DNA from 3 places in the Peptoniphilus sp. BV3AC2 genome. Region 1 is predicted to be linked to each of the others. Evidence: riboswitches for the same ligand, from Rfam matches in the RefSeq annotation. Region 1 holds a riboswitch; each other region holds the start of a gene.

Region 1 (6,293 bases):
AAACTCTTTCTTCTTCTTATATTTTCCGTTGAAACTTCTAATTACGTCGATGGTTCCAATGGTTTCGTTGAAGGTTGAGTTGATTTCTGATACGTACTGTCTGACTTTGAAACTGGCGTCTCTCATGATTTTTGCATAGATGTAGTTACCTATTGCTAGGATTGGCATCGGTAGTATTAGCGGAATCAAAAGTCTCGGTTCAAGAATTACTATCTTGTATAAAATTGCCAATATGGTTAGGAACGGCACTATAATATATGAAATCGACGTTTCGAAGAACTCTTTTAGTTGAGCAGGGTCATTTCCCACTCTGGATGAAATACTGCCTGCTGGCTCTTTGTCGAAGTAGCTAACTGGAAATCTCAAAACTTTTTTGAATAGATCGTTTTGAATATAGACTACGGATTTATTCGCTCCGTAGGCTAGAATTAGTTCCGATGCAAATTTCAAAACTGCAAATAGAAGTAGGTAGTATAGGAATAGTTTCACGTCTTTCCAAAACTCTGGATAGTTTACTATCCCCACCCCTTCTTTTAGAAGTTCATTTAATATTTTTCCCACTACTATCGGCGCCTGTATCTTAAAATATATTGATAGAGGCATGAGGATTGTGCCAATCAAAATATAGTATTTTACCTTCATTAGGTAGTGGAGCATGGTCTTTTTCATATTAGTCTTCATTTTTATTTCCTCCACTCACTTGGTAATTGTACTGCTCGCTATACCATCCTACAGTAGCCATCAGCTCTTCGTGGGTACCTCTCTCAACGATTTCTCCATGATCTAGTACGATTATTAGATCAGCATTTTCCACTGCACTAAGCCTGTGGGAGACGATGATGTTGGTCCTGCCCATTCTCTTTTTATTTATATGGGAGATGATTTTCTTCTCTGTGTTTGAGTCAACTGCAGATAGAGAGTCGTCTAGGATTAGAAGTTCCCTATCTGCGATAATCGCCCTTGCAATTGCAATCCTCTGTTTCTGTCCTCCAGAAAGGGAAATGCCCTTCTCTCCTGCCAAGGTTTCAAGCCCTTCGTTGAAGGAATTAATATCTCTCTTTAAATCTGTGATTTCAAGAGCTTCGTCAAGGTCAGCTTCTGTGGCGTCACTTCTTGCAAAGAGGATGTTTTCTCTAATGGATTTGGAGAATAGCACGCTCTCCTGAGGCACATAGGCAATCTTTCTAAATACATCATCCATCTTATAGTCTTCGATTGGAATATCATTTATAAATAGCATTTTACTATCTAATTTATAGTCACGAATGAGTTGTTTTATAAAGGTGGACTTACCTGAGCCGGTCCTGCCGACGATTCCAAGGGTCATACCCCTTTTTATTTCCACATTAATATTTTTAAGATTTAGTTCTTCGCTAGTTGGATATTTGAAATTTAAATTTCTATAATCTATCTTTTCAATTCTATCGAGTCTTTTATCTCCGTCACGATAGGTTATATCGTCCACAAAGTTTAGGGCGCTGTTGATTCTATTCACACCAGCTTTTCCCAGTGCAACAGCGGAGAAAAACTCTGCAATAGCCATCATCGGCCACACAAGCATACCAAGGTAGATTTGAAGAGATACGATATTTCCCAAAGTTATGGCTCCGTCCTTTAGCATCGCAGCCCCGTAGTAGAGACAGATAAAGTAAGAAAAAGCAGGAATAAAGTTGGCGAAAAGTCCGTAGGATCTTTCGTAAAGACTTAGTTTAATATTTTCTTTAAAAGCATCATCTGTTAAAATTTTGAAATTTGAAATAGTGTTTTCTTCGCCACTATAAGCTCTTACCACCCTGATTCCCTGTGCCATTTCAAGGACCGCATCGTTGATTTTTGAGTTTTTTTCTTGCACATAGGTGTATTGATGCTCAATCTTCTGTGAGATGCAGTAGATTATTGGAATTATCAAAAGCATCGGAATAATTGACATGGTAGACAGTTTGAGATTTGAACTCATGACCATCATTACAATGACAAATAAAGGATAGATTGCACCTTCAAATAGAGCAAGCACTCCAAAACTAATTGCGTCTCTTACGAAACCTTGGTCAGAGGTTAGGTTTGTCATCAACTCCCCAGTGGTGTGGGTTTCGAAAAACCTGCCGGTGGAATTTAAAATCTTATTATATAGTTTTGTTTTAATATCCCTTCCATAAAAGTCTGAAGTAACCCAGAGATTTTTCGTCCAAACGAGTCCGATTAGGTAGGACCCAACGGTGATGATCACTAGGTAGATGGTGTTATTCTTAAGAAAATCTAGATCAAGGGTAGATGCATTTATCCTATCCGCCACATTTGAAATGATTTTTGGAGGAAGCACCGCTATAAAATCAACGATAGCTAAGCAAATAACTGCAAGTATATAATTTTTTTTGTATTTAATAAAATGTTCTCTAACGTCTCTGTAAAATTTAAACATAAGTCCTCCGAATTTTTACTATTTATCATTATTATAATATATAGAAAAATTGGGTAGTGTTACAAGTTTGTTAAATTTACAGGGTTGTATGGTTTTATTTTTGATGCTATCCGGATAGCATGAGTTTTATTTTTTTATTTTTGATGCTATCCGGATAGCATGCGTTTTTTTGTTTTTGATGCTATCTGGATAGCATGTGTTATCATTGTTATTTTTTGTAGTGGAAGAACCAGATGAAGGCAGTCATCCTGAGCGAAGGGTGGAGGTTTACCGACACTCGGAGTCGAAGTATCTCTACAATGACATCCTAACGGAAGACAGTCACCCTGAGCGGAGGGTGAAGATTTACCGACACCTGGAGTCGAAATATCTCTAAAATGACATCCTAACGGAAGACAGTCACCCTGAGCGGAAATGACGAAGCCAAAGGCTGAGTCATTGGAGTCGAATGGGTATAACCCGGGTGAGGTTATGTATGAATGATTTCACTTGCCTTGACTAGGTTAAATATAGCAACTACCCGTTCGACTCACTTCGTTCGCTCAGGGTGACTGCAATTGGGAGGGTTACTGTAGCCTCTCGGCTGTGGAAGCAAGATGCTTCCGCTACAAAACCCACCGGGTCATCCTGAGCGGAGATGGGTACCATCAAAATATCCTAACGGAAGACAGTCACCCTGAGCGGAAATGACGAAGCCAAAGGCTGAGTCATTGGAGTCGAACGGGTATAACCGTGGTGAGGTTATGTATGGATGATTTCACTTGCCTTGACTAGTTAAATATAGCTTATATCCGTTCGACTCACTTCGTTCGCTCAGGGTGACTGCAATTGTAAAAGTATTTTGTAATATTTTTTGGAATAGATGGGTTAAATATGGGTCAGATCCTTCGACTTCGACGGCAGAGCCGTCTTCGCTCAGGATGACTGTGTGGAGGGATAGACCCCACCATAGTTATACCCATTCGACTCCAGAGCCTTCGGCTCTTCCGCTCAGGGTGACTGCCTTCCTTTGGACTTTCCGTGTAGAGACTCTCGGTTATGGAAGCGGGTTACTTCCGCTACACAACCCACATGCCAAACAAAAAACTCCTAGTTTCCTAGGAGCTAATTAACTATTTTTTACATTTTTCTTGTGATTTTATATCCGTGGTTCATTGGTCCTCTTCCTTTACCCAAGTCTAACATATCTGATAGTGCTTCTGACAGATAGTCCTTTGCGAGTTCGATGGATTTTTCTAGACTATTTCCTTGGGATAGGTAGGTTGCTATGGCTGATGATAGGGTGCATCCTGTGCCGTGGGTGTTGTCGTTTTCTATTCTCTTGCCTTTGAACCAGGTTATTTTTTCTTTTGTTACTAGCACGTCGTTTGCGTCGTTTACTGAGTGTCCGCCTTTTACTAAGGCTGCTACGCCGTACAGTTCTACTAGTTTCTTACCTGCTTTTTCCATGTCTTCTTCGTTATTTATTTTTATTCCACTGAGTTCTTCTGCTTCTAGTATGTTTGGTGTGATTACTGTGGCTAGTGGTAGCAGGTCTTTTTTAACTGAGTCGATGGCGTCGTCAGATAGCAGTTTTGAGCCTGATGTGGCTATCATTACCGGGTCTATTACGATATTTTTGGCGTCGTATTTTTTAAGTGTTTCTACTATTTCTTTTACGATTTCTTTTGAGAATACCATGCCGATCTTTATTGCGTCGGGATAGATGTCTTCGAAGACTGCTTCTAGTTGTTTGTGTAAAAATTCTATCGGTGGTTCGTCTATTGCTGTGACTCCCATGGTGTTTTGTGCTGTCAAGGCTGTGATGACTGACATTCCATAGGATCCGTTTGTTATGATTGATTTTAAATCTGCTTGTATTCCTGCTCCGCCGCTACAGTCTGAGCCTGCTATGGTCAAGACTGTGGGCAATGTTTTTTTATTGTTATTTTCCATTTTTTCTCCTTTTTTAGGGTACAAAAAAAGCTCTTCTTTGAAGAGCGTCCCAACGTAGGCATTATCCTAATCTGGTTTAGGGTCTAAGTCGAACTTACTCTCAGCTACTGCTCCCCGTGTTTTTATTATATTATTTTATAAATTTTTTGGCAAATTGCTCTCTTTCTGTATTTTTATTATTTCTACGACAAATATTATGACTACCATTACTATTGCTATGATGTCTATTAGTGTGGTTGCTAGTGGCATATTCCACATAAAATGGTTTATCATTACTGCTAACATTAGGAGTAGTCCTTTTAATTTTTTTCCTCTTGAGTAGTAGTAGAGTCCCATCATAAAGACTGCTGAGTAGATCATGTGTGATCCTAGTGCTCCTTTTATTCTATCTATAGAGTTATCCATAATCATGGAGACTTCGTCAAAGGTGGAGTCTTCTGGAATTATATATCCGATGTCTTCCATTATTTGAAATCCCAGTCCTACTCCAAATCCTGAAAGCAAAAAGTCTATTCTCTTTTTGGAGTTTAAAATTAGCATACAGAGTACTGCTGTTGCCATTTTTAATATTTCTTCTGCGTATGGGCTTGCTAGTGCGTCCTGCCATTCGAAAAATGTGTCTTCCATCATGAAGAAGGCAAAGCCGTTTTCTATGGCTTCGTTGACGTAGACGGATATGGACGGGGTTATTAAGGCTCCTGTGATTATGGCGAAGAATAATAGTTTGGTGCTGCCATCGTATTTTCTCGCTAGGATTATTCCTAGCAGTATCGCTGGTACTATGTATATTAAGAGCATTGTGGATGTTTTAAATACTTTTAAATATATTTCTCCTTCGAATTCTTCTACATAGTAGGCGCTAATTAGTGCGTAGATTCCTATTGCTAGGAGTAGAAAATATATTATGAGTAATTTATTTTTGTTTTTCATTTAATCACCAATGAAATTATAGCATAATAGATTTATTTATTACATAAAAAGGCACAGTCTCCTGTGCCTAAATTTTTATTATTTTATTCTTCTTTTTTAGCTTTTGCTTCTGCTATTACTTTATCTGCCATTGCTTGTGGAACTTCTTCGTATCTTACGAATTCCATGGTGAATGTTCCTCTTCCTTGGGTCATTGCTCTTAGGTCTATTGAGTATTCAAACATTTCTGCTTGTGGCGCTTCTGCTATTAGTAGTTGAGTGCCGTCTGCTTGTTGATCCATTCCTAGAATTCTTCCACGTCTCTTGTTCATATCGCCCATTACATCGCCTAGGTATGCATCTGGGATTGATACTTCTACTGACATGATTGGTTCAAGTAGGACTGGTCCTGCTTCTTCCATTCCTTTTTTGAATGCAAGGTTTGCTGCAAGTTTGAAACTCATTTCGTTTGAGTCTACGTCGTGGTAAGATCCATCGTATAGAACTGCCTTGAAGTTGGTAACAGGATATCCTGCTAGTACTCCGTGTTCTTTTGATTCTACTAGTCCTTTTTCAACTGCTGGGAAGTAGTTCTTAGGTACTGCTCCTCCGAATACTTCTTCGTCGAATACGAAATCTTCTTCGCAAGGTTCAAATCTTATCCAAACGTCTCCGTATTGTCCTGCTCCACCTGATTGTTTCTTGTGCTTTCCTTGTACAGATGCAACTTTTCTTATGGTTTCTCTGTATGGAATTATAAATGGAACCTTAACTACTTCTACGCCAAACATATTTTTAAGTTTTTCAAGGATTACATCTAGTTGTACTTGTCCTTGTCCGCCTATGGTTAGCTGTTTAGTTTCTGGGTTTCTATTGATTGTGAATGAAGGATCTTCTTCTCTTAATCTTCTAAGTGATTGAGATAGTTTTTCTTCGTCTCCCTTGGTCTTTGGTTCGATTGCATAGAATAGAACTGGTGCAGGGTATTTTAAGTTTTTATATTTAACTATGTGGTTCTTGTCGCATAGAC
Region 2 (6,293 bases), on a different contig from region 1:
TAAAAAAAAGTATCTGTCGTCAATATCTATATTTTTTAATACTTTGCAGATCATATTTCTTCAAATTGTGTTATAGAGTCACAATATTCGCATCTGTACTCTTTGGTTTCCCTGTCAACTAAGTAGAATTTGTGTTCTTCTACTTTTTGGTCGTTAGTAATACATCTAGGGTTCTTGCAATGGATTACTCCTTCTACCTCTTCTGGAAGTTCCATTCTAATCTTGTCTACCCTTGCTCCGTCTTCGATTATATTTACGGTCGTGTGTGGTGCTATAAGTCCCAGTACTGTGAAGTCAAGTTTAAAATCTGTTTCTATCTTTATAAGATCTTTCTTGCCCATGGAAGTTGATCTTATTCCTTGCATAAGAACTACAGGGTCTTCAACTTCGTTTAGTTTAAGTGCGTTGAAAAGTTTGATTCCGTCACCTGCAACTATATGGTCTAGTACGATTCCTTTTTTAATCTTTGATACATTTATCATTTTATGCCTCCAATCCTAGAAGTGTCATTATAAGTGCCATTCTTACATACATTCCGAATTTTGCTTGTTGGAAGTATACTGCTCTTTCATCATCATCTACATCGTATGAAATTTCATTTACCCTTGGTAGAGGATGCATAACGATCATATCCTTCTTAGCTAGGTCTAGTTTTTCTTTGTTAAGTATGAAGAAATCTTTTAATCTTACATATTCTTCTTCTGATACAAATCTTTCCTTTTGAACTCTACTCATGTATAGGATGTCTAGGTCCTTTATGCTTCCTTCTAAGTCATCTGTTTCAGTATAAGAATTTTCTGGTAGTTCACTTTTAAAAATCTTAGGCATCTTTAATTCTTCTGGACTTATGAATACAAATTTTACATTGTCATATCTGTTCATCGCCCTTACAAGTGAGTGGATGGTCCTACCAAATTTTAAGTCGCCACAAAATCCTATCTTTAAATTGTCAAATCTTCCTTTGTAATGTCTTATTGTAAGTAGGTCTGTTAAAGTTTGAGTTGGATGGTTATGGGCTCCATCTCCAGCGTTTATGATTGGCATAGTTTTTAAGTACTTGGTAGCAAGTAGTGCTGCCCCGTCCTTAGGATGTCTCATCGCACAGATATCCGCATAGTTTTCTACAGTTCTTAGCGTATCTACTAGTGATTCTCCCTTTGAAGTTGAAGAAACTTTTGCATCTGAGAAACCTACTACCCTACCACCAAGTCTATTCATTGCAGTTTCGAATGAAAGTCTGGTTCTAGTTGAAGGCTCAAAAAAAAGACTGGCTAAGACATATCCTTTACAAACATCCATGTACTTACGTGGGTTTGAAATAATGTCATCAGCCAGATCAAAAAGTCTACTTAACTCTTCAGTTGTGAAATCACGAGGTTCAATCAAATTCCTAATCATTATTATCCTCCTAAATGTATCTTCTTTTTTGTTCTTAAGAAGTTTACATCATAGAGAAAGTAATGTCAAGGTAAATTTAAAAAATATTTATATTAAATTTAATTACCTACGGTTATGCTTTCCATTTCTTGTGTCCTATCAGGCATCACAAAATTAAATGGAAACTCGTGAAGTTTTTTAATTGCTTGGGTCTTGTATAGATCTATAACATCTACCTCAACACCGCTTTGAGTCTTCTTAACGAAGTCACCTGTTATTTTATCCATTCTAATATCGGTGCTATTTAATTTAAGTCCCCAGGTTGCAAGATACGCAATATCACCGTAAGTTAAATCTGTTTCCACATTGTTAACAGCCATTTCCAAAAGTTTTGGAACTAATAGAATGGTGCTTGGAGATTTTAACTCCTTGAATATTTGCATAAGGAAACCTTGTTGAGCATCTATTCTTCCAAGGTCAGAATCCCTATAAGCCTTTCTTGCTCTTAAATAAGCAACAGTTTCTCTACCATTTAAGTGGTTTGTACCCCTCTTTAAATCAATCTTAAGAGGCGGATAGATCCAGTTGTCTTCGTACTTGTAATCAGGTCTATTCCACTCGATATCCACTCCACCTAGTGCATCTACAAGTTGTTCGATGATATCATACTTAACTACCACATAGTGATCAATGTATGTGTCAAGTAAATTTTCAATCGTATCTACAGCTAGAGGAACATCTCCAAGTACGTATGCATCATTTATCTTTCTCTCGCCATGACCTTTTATCTTAACCCATGAATCTCTTGGTATGGATAAAACTTGTACCTTGTTTTCAATAGCGTCAATAGAGATAAGCATTATTGTATCAGATTGACCTCTCTCTTTTGACTCTGGATTTGCAAGAGTAGAAGTACTTGTTGCTCCAAGTAAGAGTATGTTTATCCTCTTTTTATTGTCGAAAATATTTTTTTGTTTTTCTTTTTCTTCCGTCTGCCTTTTAAGTTTATCCACGCCTATCTTGGCAATTCCAGGCTTAGTTGCATATAAAAATATTAGTAATCCTGACAATGACAGCACTACTAAAACAAAGAAAACTTTTATAAGTTTCTTCATCAGTCACCTCTTTATAATAATTTTCACATCTGTGAATATTTTTCAAATTATTTATGTAATTATTACCTAAGTCTTTATTTTAACACATGAGCTGCTATTTTTCAAAATTTATAAGATTATAAATAAAACCCCTCACTGTACATAAATAATTTTTAGTGTTATCATAGAATCTAGTGAATTAATTTAATATTTTTTATCACTTATAAAATATAGAGGAAAAAATGAAGACACTTTTTATCTCAGGTCTTTGCCCTTATTGCCCACCTGCAGTTGAGTACGCAAAGAAACTAAATGAAGAAGTTAGAATTGTAGATATTACAAGTTCTATTAAAAATTTAAAAGAATTTTTAAAATATAGAGATTCTGATCCATATTTTGATAAGTTCAAGAAAAATAACCAAATTGGAATACCTACTTTTATGGATGGAGATGGAGAACATTTCTATTCCATAAGTGAGTATTAAATATATTTTAAGGGGAGCCATCGCTGAGAGGGATTTAATTCCGACCCTAGAGCTGATCCGGGTAATGCCGGCGTAGCGAACAGGTCCCCTCTTAATAAGAGGAGGAAAAAATGAAAAGATCAAATTTATTAAGAATCGTTGAAGGTGGAATCTTCATCGCACTAAGTATCGTCCTAGATTATATTAAAATCTGGAGGATGCCACAAGGCGGTTCAGTTACCGCACTTGCAATGTTACCTCTTATTCTCTATTCACAAAAATGGGGATTTAAGAACGGACTTCTAGCAAGTACAACTTTTGGAGTTCTAAAATTCTTACTAAGTGGAGGATTTTCTCTACATCCACTATCTATAATCTTTGATTACTTAGTTGGATTTGGAGTTTTAGGATTCGCAGGTGCTATAAGAGGAGATAGAATAAAAGCCACAATGGGTGCTGCTCTTGCAATTTTCTTAAGATTTATTTCTGTATTTATCTCAGGAGCGTTCGTTTGGTATATCTACGCACCAGAAGGAATGAATCCATACTATTATTCATTCATCTACAACATAACCTACATGGGTCCAGAACTAGTGCTTACATGTGCAGTACTAGCAATCATCTACCCAAAATTTGAAAAATTTTTAAAAGCTAAAAATTAAATTTTTAATTATAATTTAATATTTTTTAAAGTTTTAAAACAAGAAAATCCCCTTATTATTTTAAGGGGACTTTTTATTTATTCAGAAAATGTATTTCTAATCTATTTAATAATTATTTTTTAGACTTATGATTATGTTTACTATTTCATCCACAGAAAACTTAGAGGTGTTGATTGTGAAGTCATATTCTGATGCTTGTCCAAAGTTACCCTTTGTAAATCTTTCGTAGTGATTAATACGCCTCATATCCATCTTCTTAATCTTACTGGTGGCTCTTTCTTCATCATAGCTCATCTGATCCATAATATTTTTTACTCTATCATCAAAGTCTGCCGCTATAAATATATTAAGTGGTTTGTAATCTCTAAGTACATATCCTGCGCATTTGCCTAGGATAATAGCATTTCTACTCTTTGCAATATCTCTTATGGTTTTCGCTTCTGCCAAAAATCTTGCGTCAGAGATCATCATGTCTTCTTCTGAATAGGAATCATTCTCCCTATATAGATCATAGACAGTTCCTTTTAAAAATGAATCGTCCTTGGACACAGAACTTAAATCTACCTGAGTTTCCAAAGTCTTAAGCTCAATTATATTTTCATCAAAATATTCTGCTTCAAGTCTAGTTGCAAGTTTCTGGGCAATTAAATCACCCTTGGATCCGTACTGTCTATCTATGGTTATAAGTGTATTTGATTTTTTATTTGATAAATTAAAAATTTTTTTAAACATAATCTTCTCCTATAAGTATGGTACTACTTTAGCACAAATATATGAAAATAAAGTTAATAATATTAGAATAATTATTCAAAGTCAATGAATTTTCTAGATTTCTTATAAAGTTTGTTTAAATATTTTATTCTTTGCCAAGTTCATACTTCTTTTATTTTCATTATAACATATTGAAAGTACTCTATTATTTAAGAAATTTTAAAAAAATTTTTAATTGCAATATAAAAACCAAGGTTGCCCTTGGTTTACTCTTCTATTGAATGTTTCAAAACTTCCATTATGTGATTTAATTTTACTAAATCTTTCGATTCTTGTTTAATATTTTTCGGAACGTAGATATGTTTAAATCCCATGCGTCTTGCTTCGGAGATTCTTACATCTATGGACGGACAAACTTTTAGTTCTCCAGTAAGTCCTACGTCTGCAATAAAAACGCTTGATGCTTTTACTGGCTTACCTACAAGACTTGAATAGATGCTTACAATAACCGATAAATTGGATGCGGTATCTTGAAGTTTTATCCCGCCTGTAGTTTTAACAACCACGTTTTTATCCATCATTGGAACTTCTCCTCTCTCTTCAAGGATTGATATTAGTGTAAAAAGTTGTTCCTTTCTAAGATGTTCTGAAACTCTCGACGGATATGGCATAAATGATTTTGAAACCAATGATTCCACTTCGAGTATGATTGGTCTTGTCCCTTCCCTCGTTACAGATAATGCTGAGCCAGGGACATTTTTTCCATTTTCTCTCTCCGTCATGAAGTATTCTGAAGGATTGTCGATAGAGGTGAGACCTTTTTCATCCATTTTGAAAAATCCCATCTCTCCTGTGCTTCCATATCTATTCTTAGTTGTGGAAAGTATCCTTAACTCTTCATAGGTTTCTCCAGATAATAAAAGCACTGTGTCCACCGCGTGTTCTAGAGATCTCACTCCCGCAAGTGAATCTTCCTTCGTCATCTGTCCTACGATAAACACTGCCCTTGGTCTCGTTTCATTCTTCGCCATATTCATTAATATGTGGATGGATTCCATTATCTGCGTCGGTGAACCTGCTCTCGATTCGATATTTGGGATGATAAAAGTCTGTATTGAATCCACAATTACAAAGTCGCAGTCCAAACTCTCCACTTCATCCAGCACATCCACAAGGTTATTAGTTGAAATTACAAAGAGATTATCAGAAATATTTTCTACGATTCTCTTAGCCCTCTGTCTTATTTGACTTGCCGATTCTTCTCCAGATGCATAGAGCACTTTTTTTCCTTTTGAAGCCAAAATATTTGAAACTTGAAGAAGAAGGGTTGACTTACCTGCTCCTGGTCTTGCAGTTAAAATGGTGAGGGAATCTTTTAAAATTCCCCCGCCCATTACTCTATCAAACTCAGAAACTCCCGTGAGGATTCTCTCGCCTTCCAATGCTTCCACATCTTTTAAGGGTTTTGAGCCTTTGGATTTAAAGATTTCTGTCTTTGATACGGATTTTGTTTTCTTCTCCTCCTTGGTCTCTTCCATTGAGCCCCAGGCACCGCACTCAGGACATTTTCCTAAAAATCCAGGAGAAGTATATCCACATTCACTACACTTGTACATTTTCTACTACCTTATTTTTTATTTTATTCCTACGAATTACAAGGGTTTCTCCATTCTTATAAACGGTTACAGAATCTCCTCTTTCGATCTCTCCATTTACAAATTTATCCGCAAGTACGTCTTCGATATTGGTTCTTATAGATCTTGCAATTGGTCTTGCTCCATATTCTTTATCGAAACCAACTTCAGAAATATAATTTACCACGTCTTCTGTAAATTTAAGATCAAGTTCTAGATCCTTTACCCTCTCTTTAAGTTCATCGAGCATAATTCTTACGATGTCTTTAATTTCTGGCTTGCCCAATTCTTTAAACACTATTATATCGTCAACTCTGTTCAAAAATTCTGGTCTAAAGGTCTTCTTTAGTT
Region 3 (6,293 bases), on a different contig from region 1:
TATCCACCGCTATCTTCTTTAAATGGCTAAGGTCAGTTAGAGTTCCCACCCTCACCATGAAAAATTCTTCCAAATTCGAATCGAAAATAGAATAGAACTTAAGCCTTTCAAAAAGTTTTACATCTTTGTCGTTCGCCTCTTCTAATACTCTTTCATTAAATTTTAACCATGATAATTCTCTATTCTGTGTAAAAGAAGTATCCATATTATTCCTCTCTTATTATTCTCTCGTAAACGTAGCCTTCTCTGACTCCAGTTCGGCTGACATTTATCCTATCTACGGAAAAATAACTTGCAATCCTATTTAAGATTATCATTCCAGGCAGCAATGTGTGAATTCTATCCGCCTTTACAGAAATTATAATATCTAGAGTGTTTCTACTGTTCATCTCCAAAATATCGTCCAGCATATCCTTTAATTTGTCCCTTTTCATAAAGGCATTTGAAGAATTTAAATTATAAAACTCATTGTATAGATCTAGGGTAGCCCTTGCAGAACCACCATCTGCACAGAGAGTGTCATAACCTTTCTTCTTAATCTTTGAATCTTCAAGTTTATCTTTCACATCTTTATCTATAGCTTTTCTTTCAGAATCTTTAACGATTAGATCACCTACGAAATCTTCAAAAGCAGAAAGTGACCCTATCTTAAGACTGGTGGACTCGATGATTTCTTTATCCTTAAATACGACTATTTCAGAAGATCCGCCTCCTATATCAGTTAGTATTCCACTTGAAACATCTATGGATTTCGAAGCGCCGACGAAGGTCAGCCTAGATTCATCATCTTCAGATAAAATTTCGATATCAAAACCAACTTCTTTTTTTACCTTCTTTAATATTTCATCCCTGTTGGAAGAATCTCTAATAGTAGCAGTCGCAAAGGGAAACACAGCGTCAATATCATCAAAATTATCTACAATGTATTTAAATTTTTCTAGAACTGAAATCAGTCTCTTAATCCCTTTTTTTCTGAGTTTCCCATTGGAAAAATAGTTGCGAAGAGATGCCTGCTCCTTCTCACTAAAAAGGCTTATTGCTTCTTTTCCGACAACCTTAAAAACTGACATTCTAATCGTGTTTGATCCGATATCTATAACTGAATAAATCATAAGTCCATCTCCTTAAAAATTATATATAAATAAAGTATAGCCTCTTTAAAGTATTTGTAAAATTTGTGTATAGAAATTACAAATATTTTTTGCTAAAAACACCAAAAGCAGACAATTTATACAATGCCTGCTTCTTTTATTATTTTATATTGTGTTTTGCCATTTTTTCACGAAATATGTCCGTGATTATCTTTTGTAGTTCATCTCTTTCTTTTTCTGGAAGTTCGCCAGGCATCTTCGCCACTTCAAAGAGCTTTGGATAGTCTCTTGCAATTCTTTCGATGGTCTTGGTGGTGGCGTGTTTTCTTACAAAGAACGGAATCTTCTTTATCCATCCTTCTGGTAGTAGTGCCAGAATCTTGTCTTTTGCTTCTTTATCTGTGATTTCTGCGGTGGAAAGTCCATTTTTTATTTGAGTTTGTTCTCTTTCTGTAAAGTCTTCTATCTTCATATTTTCTCCTTAGATTTTCATATTATCTTAGTCCTTAGATAATCGAAGGGCTAGGTTTTTTAATATCTTTAAATAAATAATAGCCCTGCTAATTATTTTTAGCAAGGCTATCTGTACTTGATTTTTATTTCTGTTATTTGTTTGATTCCATAGGGTTTATAATTATATCTTTTCCTTCAAGGATTAAATTCATATTTTTCATTGAACACATGCTTCCGCACATGGTGCAGGTGCCTTCTTCTTCTGGTGTTGATGATGCTCTGTATTCTCTGCATTTTTCTGGATCTATTGCAAGTTCAAACATACCTTCCCAGTCGAGTTTCTGTCTTCTCTTACTCATTTCAAGGTCGATTTCTCTTGCAGATTTAAGTTTTGCGATATCTCCTGCGTGCGCTGCAATCTTAGCTGCGATTATTCCTTCTTTTACGTCGTTTACATCTGGTAGTCTTAAGTGTTCTGCCGGTGTTACATAGCATAAGAAGTCTGCTCCGTAGCTTGCTGCTATTGCTCCTCCTATGGCACTGGTGATGTGGTCATATCCAGGTGCGATGTCTGTAACTAGTGGTCCTAATACATAGAATGGTGCATTGTGGCAGAGTTTCTTTTCGAGTCTCATATTCATTTCTATATCGTCTATTGGCACGTGTCCCGGTCCTTCGATGATGACTTGTACATCTTTTTCCCAAGCTCTCTTGGTAAGTTCACCTAGAGTTATAAGCTCTGCAATCTGTGAAGGGTCTGTCGCATCATGGATTCCGCCTGGTCTTAGAGAATCTCCAAGGGATAGTGTAACGTCGTATTCTCTCAAGATTTCCAAAAGTTCATCGTAGTATTCGTAGAATGGATTTTCTCTGTCGTTCATCTTCATCCAACCAAATAGAAGTGATCCACCACGGGATACTATTTCGTTAACTCTTCTATTTCTCATGAAAATTTCTGAGTTTGCTCTGTTTATTCCACAGTGAATAGTCACGAAGTCTACTCCGTTTTCTGCATGGTTTCTAACTACATCTAAGAATTCTTCTGCCTTTATAAAACTAAGTCCCTTATCCAAGAATCCAACCGCATCATACATAGGAACTGTTCCCACCATTGCAGTAGATTTTTCGATAAGTCTCTTTCTAAATTCTTGAGTCTTTCCGTAATTGGATAGGTCCATTATGGATTCCGCACCCATCTTAAGCGCCATATCCACCTTTTGCATTTCAAGGTCAAGGTCGTTTAGATCCTTAGAAATCCCAAGATTAACATTGATCTTAGTCTTAAGTCCAGTGCCTATTCCTTCTGGAGAGATAGATTTGTGATTTCTATTTCTAGGAATGACAATTTCACCTTTTGCAATCTTCTCTAAAAGAAATTCTTCGCTGACATTTTCTTTCTTCGCAACGATCTTCATCTCTTCAGTTACAAAACCATGTTTTGCAGCTTCCATCTGTGTCTTATACTTCATAAATTAAAAAAACCTCCTAAAAAATTTATAGGAGAATAACATGCCTCATCCCACGCAGGCATTATCCTGCAGGTAAAAATGGTCGAAGTCTAACTTCCTCTCAGCACATAGCTCCCATAGATTATTAATTTACAATTATTATTATAAATATAAAAAAGAGATTTGGCAAAATAATATTTCCAAACCTCTTTTAAAACTAATTAAATTTAATCATCATTATAAATAGTAAATATTTCTTCGATAGTTACACCAAAGACCTTTGCTATGTTCCACGCCAGTACTAGAGAAGGATTGTACCTACCATTTTCCAAATTTCCTATGGTCTCTCTTCTCACTCCGACCGCGTTCGCCAAATCTTCCTGGCTCATGTTATTCCTTGCTCTAAATTCTTTGATTCTATTACTTATCATTTAAGATACCTTGCGTTTCCTTCCACTCTGCTACTACAATTGATATTGTAAATACAAATACTCCTAAACTAAAAGCAATTCCAAATGCAAATTGAATATAATTTTCATTCTTCAAAAGCCCCAGAATGGTTAAAAGCAGAACCATAGAAAATATTTGGACAAAGAATGCTAGAGTGGCTGAATTTTTTACATACTCTTTAAAGGATTCATCTGGAATAATCCAAAAATATCTTAAATAATAGAGAAAACCCAAAAATCCATACCAGCCTTTTTCTTCCGTTACTGTACCGAGAAGAGCAACCATTGAAACCAATGATAAAAACCCTAGAAAATTTATTTTTCTTTTCATAAAAATACTCCTTTGTGATATATTTCTATCTTTATGTTATAAATATACCACATAAATAATTATCTTTCAATATTTTTTTAGATTTTTAAGAATTTTTATAATAGAAAAAAAGAGATTTGCAAAATAATATTTCCAAACCTCTTTTTTATTTTATCTATTCAAATAATCTTCGTTTGCTTTTATAAGCTTTCTGTAATATTCGTCGTAACTTGGGCTGAATTTTCGAATAAGTGGGATAGCAACTTCATAATAATTATTGTCCGCCATGTACTTAGTTAGTTTATCCTGAAGTTTTTTAACCTCGCTATTTTTGTATTCGTCGCTATTCTTATATTTTTCGTACTCATCTAGGAACTCTCTATTTTCTTCGATCCATTCTTTGGAATTACTTACCGCATCTATTTTAGATTTATTTATCTCTTCCAAAGTTTCCATATCAAATCCAGTGGATATTTTATCCAAGTATTCTTTTTCTTCATCTGTAAGATTAAACTCTGGCAAAGAGTCCAAGTACTCTACGAATTTTTCAAAAGCATCTCTTCCATCTTCCTCTAAAGGCTCATTTAAAAATGGTCTGTATGCGGAGAAAAACATCTGTCCATAGTAACCCGGAAACACATTTACAAGTTTTTTATAAATGGTGTCTGTCATTTCCAAATTCTTTACCTTCTCATCAATTGTGCTTTTATCTGCGCCTTTGACAATCATTTCAAGAATTTCCTTTTTCTTTTCCTCAACGCTAAGCTCATACTGCTTGGTTCTAAGCACAGAAGAAAGAGTCCCGTCACCGAAAATAATCTCCCTTATCTCTTTTAGATTTAACCCAAGCTTTGTGAAGAGAGCCACCTTTTCTAAAATCTCCACATCCTTCTCGCTGTAATCCCTATAACCATTTTCAAGACGAACTGGATCTATGATCCCTTTTTCTTCGTAGTATTCAATCGCCTTCCTAGTAAGCCCCGTCTTGTTTTGAACTTCATTTCTAAGCATAATTCCCTCCTTTATTAGAGAGTAACACCGCCCCCAAGGTGCAGGTCAAGTGATATTTTAAATAATCTTAGGATTTCCTAAGAGCCGAATTTTTCATTGATTATATAAGACTTCCACCCTTATTCGATTCTGTTCCATTCTTTTTCTTCGAGCTTTGCAAATCTTTCTTCGTTTCCCTTTGCGATTTTGCCGGTAAATGGTACTTCGTAGGAAACCTTCTTGCCTACATGGACCAAGGTTATGATTGCCTTTTTATTCTTTTTTACTACTTCAAAGGAGCTGATTTCATTCCATGGCATGATTAGAAAATTCTTTTTCATGTTGTTGCTGATTTCCACTTCATAGATTCCTCTGTGACTGAAATTTAAAATGAAGCTTCTGCTTGAATCCATTGTATAGTATAGACCTCCTATTGCAAGCCACTTAAAGAGATCCGTCTTTGTATCATTGTGTTTAAATACCACTAGGTAATTTTCTTTATCGTCAAATGTTTCAAGTACCTTGTCAGTTATTTCTTCTGATGTATTAAATAATAGTCCCATTTTAACCTCCTATTTAAATATGAAGACTTCCGTCATATCTTTTCCCAAAACTTTGCAGATTTTGTACGCAGTTTCCAGTGTCGGGCTGATGGTATTACTTTCGTATGCCATGATGGATCTCCTCTTAAGTCCCACCGCTTCCGCCAATTTGTGTTGGGAAAGTCCCTTTTCTTTTCGAAACTGTGCAATTTTATTTTCAATTACTACTTCCACTAAATCACCTTACTTCTTAAGCAATTTGTTTTGAAATTTTCATAATGTTTATCGCTTAATTTATTTCTAGAAATTATTTTGGTTACATTTTTAGTACATATGTTACATTTATAGTACCAAGTTTTTGTTTTGTCGTCAAATATTTTTTTGAACCAAAGAATTTTTGTAAATTTTCTCCAAGGATTTTTTGCCAAGAATTTTTAGATAAAACAAAAAAAGACTCCTGGGATTATCCCAAGAGTCTATGTTTTCTTTCTTAAATTTTCCGCATTTATTCTACTATTTTATCTCCCATAGGATGGTTACCGTATCGGCAACGTCAATATCATCTGGCTCTATGTCGATATCATAAGAAGATTCCATTTTGTATGATCCAATCTCAAACATATCCACTGGAGATGTCCTGATATCTATTTCTCCCCAAGAATAGTCGATGCTTTGCACTTCTCCCAATTTTACTCCTGCTGCTGTTGCTAATATCTCAGCTTTTTCTCTGGAATTTTCCACCGCGCGTTTGATGACTTCTTTCTTCACTGCTTCCTTGTCCTTTACTGTGTAGCCTATTTAAAATTCGACCTTCACTGAACATACTGATAGTTCATAGAGAACACGCCCTAGCTGTTTGTTGTCGTTTGGAAACTCGATCTGTGTTCTGTGGTGGAATTTGTATCCAACGAATCTTTGTTGGTAATCATTGTTGTGGTCTCTATAACTTTCGTATTTGGACTGAATAGAAAAATCTTTGGTCTTTAGATCTTCGCCAGGGAGCCCAGACT

Evidence for each region. Region 1 has a riboswitch for thiamine pyrophosphate ahead of thiD (bifunctional hydroxymethylpyrimidine kinase/phosphomethylpyrimidine kinase). Riboswitches for the same ligand answer to the same signal wherever they lie in the genome.
Region 2: linked by a shared signal. The riboswitch ahead of thiT (energy-coupled thiamine transporter ThiT) and the one ahead of thiD (bifunctional hydroxymethylpyrimidine kinase/phosphomethylpyrimidine kinase) in region 1 are both predicted to bind thiamine pyrophosphate.
Region 3: linked by a shared signal. The riboswitch ahead of thiC (phosphomethylpyrimidine synthase ThiC) and the one ahead of thiD (bifunctional hydroxymethylpyrimidine kinase/phosphomethylpyrimidine kinase) in region 1 are both predicted to bind thiamine pyrophosphate.

Annotation. Positions count from the first base shown of each region.
Region 1 covers NZ_AWXD01000027.1:19,466-25,758, reverse strand. Annotated here, with positions in the region: gene HMPREF1252_RS06765 (ABC transporter ATP-binding protein) at 1-681, opposite strand, end outside; gene HMPREF1252_RS06760 (ABC transporter ATP-binding protein) at 671-2,419, opposite strand; gene thiD (bifunctional hydroxymethylpyrimidine kinase/phosphomethylpyrimidine kinase) at 3,539-4,354, opposite strand; TPP riboswitch at 4,385-4,481, opposite strand; gene HMPREF1252_RS06750 (PrsW family glutamic-type intramembrane protease) at 4,490-5,284, opposite strand; gene fusA (elongation factor G) at 5,368-6,293, opposite strand, start outside.
Region 2 covers NZ_AWXD01000031.1:65,969-72,261, forward strand. Annotated here, with positions in the region: gene HMPREF1252_RS07995 (dihydroorotate dehydrogenase electron transfer subunit) at 1-54, opposite strand, end outside; gene HMPREF1252_RS08000 (aspartate carbamoyltransferase regulatory subunit) at 51-482, opposite strand; gene pyrB (aspartate carbamoyltransferase) at 484-1,398, opposite strand; gene HMPREF1252_RS08010 (LCP family protein) at 1,497-2,492, opposite strand; gene HMPREF1252_RS08015 (hypothetical protein) at 2,714-2,956, shown strand; TPP riboswitch at 2,957-3,052, shown strand; gene thiT (energy-coupled thiamine transporter ThiT) at 3,067-3,597, shown strand; gene HMPREF1252_RS08025 (AAA family ATPase) at 3,703-4,329, opposite strand; gene radA (DNA repair protein RadA) at 4,575-5,924, opposite strand; gene HMPREF1252_RS08035 (ATP-dependent Clp protease ATP-binding subunit) at 5,911-6,293, opposite strand, start outside.
Region 3 covers NZ_AWXD01000008.1:323,224-329,516, forward strand. Annotated here, with positions in the region: gene HMPREF1252_RS03360 (RNA degradosome polyphosphate kinase) at 1-205, opposite strand, end outside; gene HMPREF1252_RS03365 (Ppx/GppA phosphatase) at 207-1,112, opposite strand; gene HMPREF1252_RS03370 (hypothetical protein) at 1,252-1,563, opposite strand; gene thiC (phosphomethylpyrimidine synthase ThiC) at 1,697-3,013, opposite strand; TPP riboswitch at 3,043-3,141, opposite strand; gene HMPREF1252_RS03380 (helix-turn-helix transcriptional regulator) at 3,220-3,423, opposite strand; gene HMPREF1252_RS03385 (DUF3796 domain-containing protein) at 3,413-3,772, opposite strand; gene HMPREF1252_RS03390 (MerR family transcriptional regulator) at 3,923-4,762, opposite strand; gene HMPREF1252_RS03395 (hypothetical protein) at 4,882-5,304, opposite strand; gene HMPREF1252_RS03400 (helix-turn-helix transcriptional regulator) at 5,314-5,517, opposite strand; partial or broken gene HMPREF1252_RS03410 (SIMPL domain-containing protein) at 5,797-6,293, opposite strand, start outside.